3 regions of the Marinomonas sp. NPDC078689 genome follow, and region 2 is predicted to be linked to each of the others. Evidence: predicted binding sites of a transcription regulator. Region 2 holds the regulator's gene; each other region holds the start of a gene.
What was found. The regulator sigma-54, encoded in region 2, starts transcription at its own class of promoters, with help from an activator protein. The targets are predictions, from matches to a motif close to TGGCACNNNNNTTGCTNT.
Positions count from the first base shown of each region.

Region 1: the regulator sigma-54 is predicted to act here: its motif matches at 1,147-1,164, upstream of glnA (glutamate--ammonia ligase).
Region 3: the regulator sigma-54 is predicted to act here: its motif matches at 1,457-1,474, upstream of ACIGBN_RS05290 (putative urea ABC transporter substrate-binding protein).

Region 1 is NZ_JBITUJ010000007.1:54,474-56,747, reverse strand. It holds gene glnA (glutamate--ammonia ligase) at 1-1,060, opposite strand, end outside; gene thiI (tRNA uracil 4-sulfurtransferase ThiI) at 1,397-2,274, shown strand, end outside.
Region 2 is NZ_JBITUJ010000002.1:81,372-83,645, forward strand. It holds gene lptB (LPS export ABC transporter ATP-binding protein) at 1-344, shown strand, start outside; gene ACIGBN_RS03540 (RNA polymerase factor sigma-54) at 420-1,898, shown strand; gene ACIGBN_RS03545 (PTS sugar transporter subunit IIA) at 1,917-2,274, shown strand, end outside.
Region 3 is NZ_JBITUJ010000002.1:470,252-472,525, forward strand. It holds gene ACIGBN_RS05285 (ABC transporter permease) at 1-95, opposite strand, end outside; gene ACIGBN_RS05290 (putative urea ABC transporter substrate-binding protein) at 185-1,237, opposite strand; guanidine-I (ykkC/yxkD leader) riboswitch at 1,300-1,407, opposite strand; gene serC (3-phosphoserine/phosphohydroxythreonine transaminase) at 1,792-2,274, opposite strand, start outside.

The DNA of each region.
Region 1 (2,274 bases), on a different contig from region 2:
TGCCTTTAGGACTTGCAACGTATGGGATACGGATAGAAGCAGAACGGTTACGTGCTGAGTAAGCTAGCATAACTGGTGCTTCGAAGCCTGGAACAAGACGCTTGTAAGAGTTAGTTGAAGCGTTAGTGAACGCATTCAATGCTTTAGCGTGCTTGATGATACCGCCAATGTAGTAAAGCGCCATATCAGATAGACCAGCGTACTGATCACCAGCGAATTGGTTTTCGCCGTCTTTCCAGAAAGATTGGTGAACATGCATACCAGAACCGTTGTCACCAACGATTGGTTTCGGCATGAAAGTCGCTGTTTTGCCGTAAGCGTGTGCCACGTTATGGACACAGTACTTAAGGATTTGAACTTCATCGGCTTTCTTAACGAGAGTGTTGAATTTCACACCGATTTCGTTTTGACCAGCCGTCGCTACTTCGTGGTGATGAACTTCGATTTCTAGTCCCATGGATTCCATTGCGCCACACATTGCGCCACGTAGGTCATGGTGAGAGTCAACTGGTGGTACTGGGAAGTAGCCGCCTTTTACGAAAGGACGGTGACCCATGTTGCCGCCTTCAATCTTCTTGTTAGAAGACCAAGCTGCTTCTTCAGAGTTGATTTCTACTGTTGAACCAGACATGTCTGTTTTCCAGCGAACATCATCAAAGATGAAGAATTCAGGCTCAGGACCGAAGAATGCTGTGTCGCCAAGGCCTGTTGCTTTTAGGAACTCTTCAGCGCGAAGTGCAACAGAGCGAGGGTCGCGATCGTAACCTTGCATAGTAGAAGGCTCGATGATGTTACAACGAACAATCAAAGTAGGCTCTTCAGTGAAAGGGTCAACAATTACTGTGTCATCTTGAGGCATCATGATCATGTCGGATTCATTGATGCCTTTCCAGCCAGCAATGGAAGAACCGTCAAACATTTGACCATTTTCAAAAAACTCTTCGTCTACAGTTGAAGCTGGAATAGACACATGCTGCTCTTTACCTTTGAAATCGGTAAAACGAAGGTCAACCCACTTCGCGTCGTGCTCTGCAATCAAAGCAAGGGTCTTGTTTGACATAGTTGGTTCTCCAAATAATTAAAACGAAATTTCTTCCGACATAGTATTTAAAATTGCTTCAAGGTGAAGCGCTATTGCTAGATTACTAAGCACAAGCTGTGCCAGAAGTTTGGGCGTTCAATTAAATCCTTATATAACAGCAAGATAGAAAAATATCGCCCTATGAGCGCGCACCTACATAGCCCCAATAGAGGTCAATATAAAAAGTTTTGTGCCTATTTGGTGCGATTTAATCTTTTTTGCGTCATATTGGTGCGAATATATTGTTTTCGTCCGCTTTGGCTTTTCTTTATAATGTGCCCCGTTTTTAATTACCTGGCATGCAACGCATTCTCTATGAAATTTATTGTTAAGTTTTTCGCTGAAATCACCATCAAAAGTCGTCCTGTACGAAAGTCATTCATCAAACAACTTCGTCAGAACATAAAGCTAGTGCTAAAAAAGCACGATGCTGATGTGGTGGTTGCAGGCAATTGGGATTTCATCGAGGTGTTGTCTGAGCGTGATGATCTTCGTGACGACTTTATTGACGCGCTCTCTAATATAGCCGGTATTGCGCATTTTCAGTTTGTGCGTGAATTTCCTCTGGTGGATCTTGACGGTATTATCGATGAAGCCTTGGTCTCCTATGGCGATGTTCTAAAGGATGCGGTGTTTGCGGTGCGCGTTAAACGTGTTGGTAAGCAGCATGATTTTAGTTCTGTTGAAGCAGAGCGTTATATTGGTGGTTGCCTAAAAGCAAAATCCGGTGCTCACAGCGTGCGTCTAAAAGACCCTGATGTATTAGTGCCCATCGATATTCGTGACAACCGTGTATGGATGATTGAGAAACGCGTAGAAGGCTTGGGCGGTTACCCGATTGGCTCTCAAGATTCTGTGCTGTCATTAATGTCTGGCGGTTACGATTCCACGGTCAGTTCTTATCTGACCATGAGTCGCGGCTTAAAAACGCATTTTTGTTTCTTCAATCTAGGGGGCGATGCCCACGAAATTGGCGTTAAGCAGGTGTCGAGTTTCCTTTGGGAAAAATACGGCTCTGGCTTGAACGTAAAATTTGTCACTGTACCGTTTGAAGAGGTAGTGGGTGAAATCCTCACTAAGGTCGATAACGCTGAAATGGGCGTTATCCTCAAACGTATGATGCTGCGTGCCGCAACACAAGTCATGGAAGGCGTAAACGCCAAAGCCTTGGTAACAGGGGAAAGTGTTGCGCA
Region 2 (2,274 bases):
CCCACATTCGCAGCAACTTAGGCATGGCACTCTCTGGCGGCGAACGTCGTCGCGTGGAAATAGCGCGTGCGCTTGCCATGAACCCCAAGTTCATCCTATTGGATGAACCTTTTGCTGGGGTTGACCCCATCTCGGTTGGCGACATTAAACTGATCATAAAACACCTGCAAGAAAGCGGCATTGGTGTTTTGATTACCGATCACAACGTACGCGAAACATTAGACATTTGCGACAAAGCCTATATCGTAGGCAATGGGAAAATAATCGCCTCAGGTGATGCTGATACCGTGATCAACAATGAGCAAGTAAAAAAGGTTTATTTAGGGGACGACTTCCGTCTATAGCCTCTTATCTTTGCAGCCGAAAGGGAGTAGTATGCATAACTCGTTCCAATTTCCTCTTATTAGAAGTGTTTCTTTATGAAGCAGTCTCTGCAATTAAAAATCGGTCAACAACTGACCATGACTCCCCAGCTGCAACAAGCCATTCGGTTGCTGCAGCTTTCTACGTTAGACCTGAAACAGGAAATCCATGAGTTTCTAGAATCCAATCCGCTTTTAGAAATTGATGATGAAGATTTTTCCCATTCAGAAGCGCCAACGAGAGAACAGGAAGAGGCAGCCAGTAAAAAAACCGAGGCGAACGCCAGTGAAGAAGCCCGCGTTGAGTCCGAGTGGACCGACAGTATTCCAGCAGAGCTCTCCATTGACAGCAATTGGGACGATACTTACCAAAATTCTGCCGCAGCAAGCGTCGGCTCCAGCAATAATTATGAAGGCGACAGTGACTACGAAAGTCGCAACGCCCCTGCTGAAAGCATTCAAGATCACTTGATCTGGCAACTTAACCTAACGCACATGTCAGATCGCGACATTGAAATCGCTTACGCCATCATTGAATGCGTGCAATCAGACGGCTATCTCAGTATTACGCCTGAAGATATTTGGGAATCGCTAACCAGCGAACTTGAAGATCTTGAGCTCGACGAAGTCATGGCAGTGCAACACAGACTACAACGCTTTGATCCTGCTGGCGCCTGTTCAACCGACTTACGCGATTGCCTATTAGTGCAATTAGAAGCCTTTCGCGACCACCCTCTTTATAAGAGTACCTACAACCTAGTCGATAACCATCTGGCTTTACTAGGCAACCGTGATTTTGCTCAATTAAGTCGCAAAACAAAGCTCAAAGAAGAGTCATTGAAGGAAGTGGTCGATCTGATTCAACAACTCAACCCACGACCAGGCTCTATTATTGATGCCGATGATACGGATTATGTTATTCCAGATGTCTCTGTCAAAAAGTGCAATGGGGTTTGGCAAGTTGAGCTAAATAACGACGCGTTACCGCCCGTCAAGATCAACGAAACTTATTCTGCGATGGCCGCAACAGCCTCCACCTCAGAAGACGTCACCTACATCAAAAACTCCTTGCAAGAAGCCAAGTGGTTTATGAAAAGCCTACAAAGCCGCAACGAGACCCTACTCAAAGTGGCCAGCTGTATCGTAAATCGCCAAATCGACTTCTTTGAACTTGGTGAAGAAGCCATGAAACCCATGGTACTTCACGATGTCGCGGAAGAAGTCGGCATGCACGAGTCCACCATTTCGCGTGTGACGACACAAAAGTACATGCACACACCAAAAGGTATTTTCGAGCTGAAGTACTTCTTCTCAAGCCACGTTAATACCGCTTCTGGTGGCGAATGCTCTTCGACAGCAATCAGAGCCATGATCAAAAAATTGGTGGTAGAAGAACCCGCCAAAAAGCCCTTGAGTGACAACAAGCTAGCCACTATTTTAGCGGACCAAGGCATACAAGTAGCACGACGAACTGTTGCAAAGTACCGTGAGGCAATGAACATTCCTCCTTCTAATGAACGAAAACGATTGATTTAATACGGACAACTACTTCTTATGCCATTAAAATCATTAATAAAAGCAGACCTTGTCTTTGCAAAACAAGACGTTGTGAGCAAAAAACGCATTCTTGAAAGCGTTGCCGATGTGGCTGCAAATCGTCTCCATTGTGACAAAGAAGCAATCTACGAAGCTTTACTTGGACGCGAAAAGCTAGGCAGCACCGGCATTGGTAATGGCATTGCCATTCCTCATTGTCGCCTAGAAAGCGCCAATCACACCGCTGTCGTTATTTTGTCGCTGCAATCTGCCATTGACTTTGATGCGGTCGACAGAAAACCAATCGATTTAGTTTTTGCGTTAATTGTGCCACCACAAGAATGTGACGCACACTTATCCACGCTGGCGGAAATTG
Region 3 (2,274 bases), 390 kb from region 2:
CTGATCATGTAAAGCACGATCAGCAAAGCAAAAGGCAGTAAACCTAATAAGATTGCGTTGCTTCGGCTTGGGGTATAGTTGATAAGTTTCTTCATAATTTGATCCCAGGACGACGTTTCACCGCTGTGGGCTTACTTCCTTGTAAGCCCATTAACCGCATATATGTCGTTGGTTTTTAGATGCGTTACAGAGTGCCGTCTGCCGCCATTTGCATATAGGTAGGATCAAAACGAAGTTTGATATTGTTCTCGTCTCCGTAAACACCCGATGGCATTTGAATACCCACAACCCCTGCATCTGGGGCGCCATCGCCAAGTAGACCGTGTTCAAATGAGAACTCGGCCACATGCTTCATAGTGGCAAACAATTCTTTACTATTGGTTAACTCGAGGGCACTTTGAGGGGTATAAAACATGTGCGTTTTGGCTAATTGAGCATCGTAGCCGGCAAGATCGGTTTCGGCCGCATTCGCCATATCAGTACGAATGCTTTTGGCGTTCGCGCTGTCACCTTGCATTAATCCCATAATCTCATACCAAGCACCCACTAGGGCTTTACCAAAATCAGGGTTCTCTTTTAAGGTCTCGGTATTGACTATCATGGTGTCTAAAATCTCACCTGGGATTTTAGAAGAATCAAAGACGTTGTGAGTATTAGGCATGTTCAGTATTTCACTGACAATCGGATTCCAAGTCACCACAGAGGTCACATCTTTGGTGCTGGCAATAGAGGCCATATCGGCATCTGAGGTATTGATCACGCTGACGTCTTTTTCACTCATATCAACCGAGTCTAAAGCCCGTGCTAACAAGTAATGAGACACACTAAATTGCACTAGGTTAACATTCTGTCCCTTGATGTCTTTTAGGTCCGTTTTGTTCTTTAGGATAACGGCGTCGTTGCCATCTGAATAATCGCCGACGATCAAGACCGTGCTGTCAACACCACTAGCGGCAGGAATGGTAAGCGCATCCATTTGCGCCATGGTACAGCCATCAAATTGACCTGCTGTGTATTGGTTCATAGATTCGACATAGTCATTCATTTGCACAACGTCGATATCAATACCGTATTTATCACCCCATTTTTTGATGATGTCAGATTGTTGAGCGTACGCCCAAGGCATCCAACCAGCATAAATAGACCAACACACCTTAAAGTGATCTTGTGCTAATGCATTAGCGGATAATAGGAGGGAGCAAAGCAGAATGGTTACTTTTTTCGCAGAGTGTTTCATTGAATTCACCTTTTCAGTTTGTTTAGTTACACATGGAGTACCCTTGGCAATATCGCCATGTGGTCTCCCGGGCTTTTATCCCTCCGTGTAACCTTGAAACATTCAAGGTCGAAAGCTCTCGGACCAGTCATTTCGATAAAACCGAAACCGGAACCCTAGCTCTCTATTTAATCAAATTGTGATGCTCGACTTTCCAAGGGTACGAACATAACCAATGTAAAAGCACACACTGTGCCAAAAAATTTAATGTAATGTTTTAAATGGTTTTTTTATCAAAATTCAGGCGAAAACCTTACTAAACAGAAAGCAGCAGATGATCATTCGCACCAAATAAAACCACCCAGTGCATTGCATGGCATAGAAACGGTGCGTAAAAAAAGGAAGTCTAATACAGGCTGACACACTCGATTGTATCGGCTGCTATTCAACGCTTCCCCCGAAGGCATAAAGCATCAAGGCGCCTCTTCCCCCACTTCTTTCTATTGGTATAGAAAGCAAGAGTGAAGAAAGAAGCGCCTCCATCAGACGATTAACCTGAAAAACATACTTTGTACTTAACCGTAATTACGAGCAAATTTACGCATAAAGTCAGCCAGTTTTTGGGCCTCTTCAACGGTCACGCCGTTGTATAAGCTGGCTCTTAGGTAGTCGCCCACCCCAAACGGCGTTAAGGTGCGTAATCCAACCATGCCCTTTTCCCAACTGGCGATCAGAAAAGCATTGGTTGCCTCTTCATCACCGCCTTTAATATTAAAAGGCACATTCATTCGACTGCGTAACGCTTTGTTTTCTATCGGTGTGCCATAGAAGCCGTTTGAACTGTCAATCACATCATAAATCGCTGCCGCTTTGGCGATAGAGCGTAATTCTATTTCATACACACCACCTTGGGCTTCGATCCAATCCATAACAAAGCCGACCACTTCAATGTTAAAGGTCGCTGGGGTATTCCATAAGTTTCCAGCCTCGCTGTTGGTGGTGTAATTAAACACGCCAGGACAAAGTGGCGAGGCTTTACCCTCCCCTAGCAAGTCTTT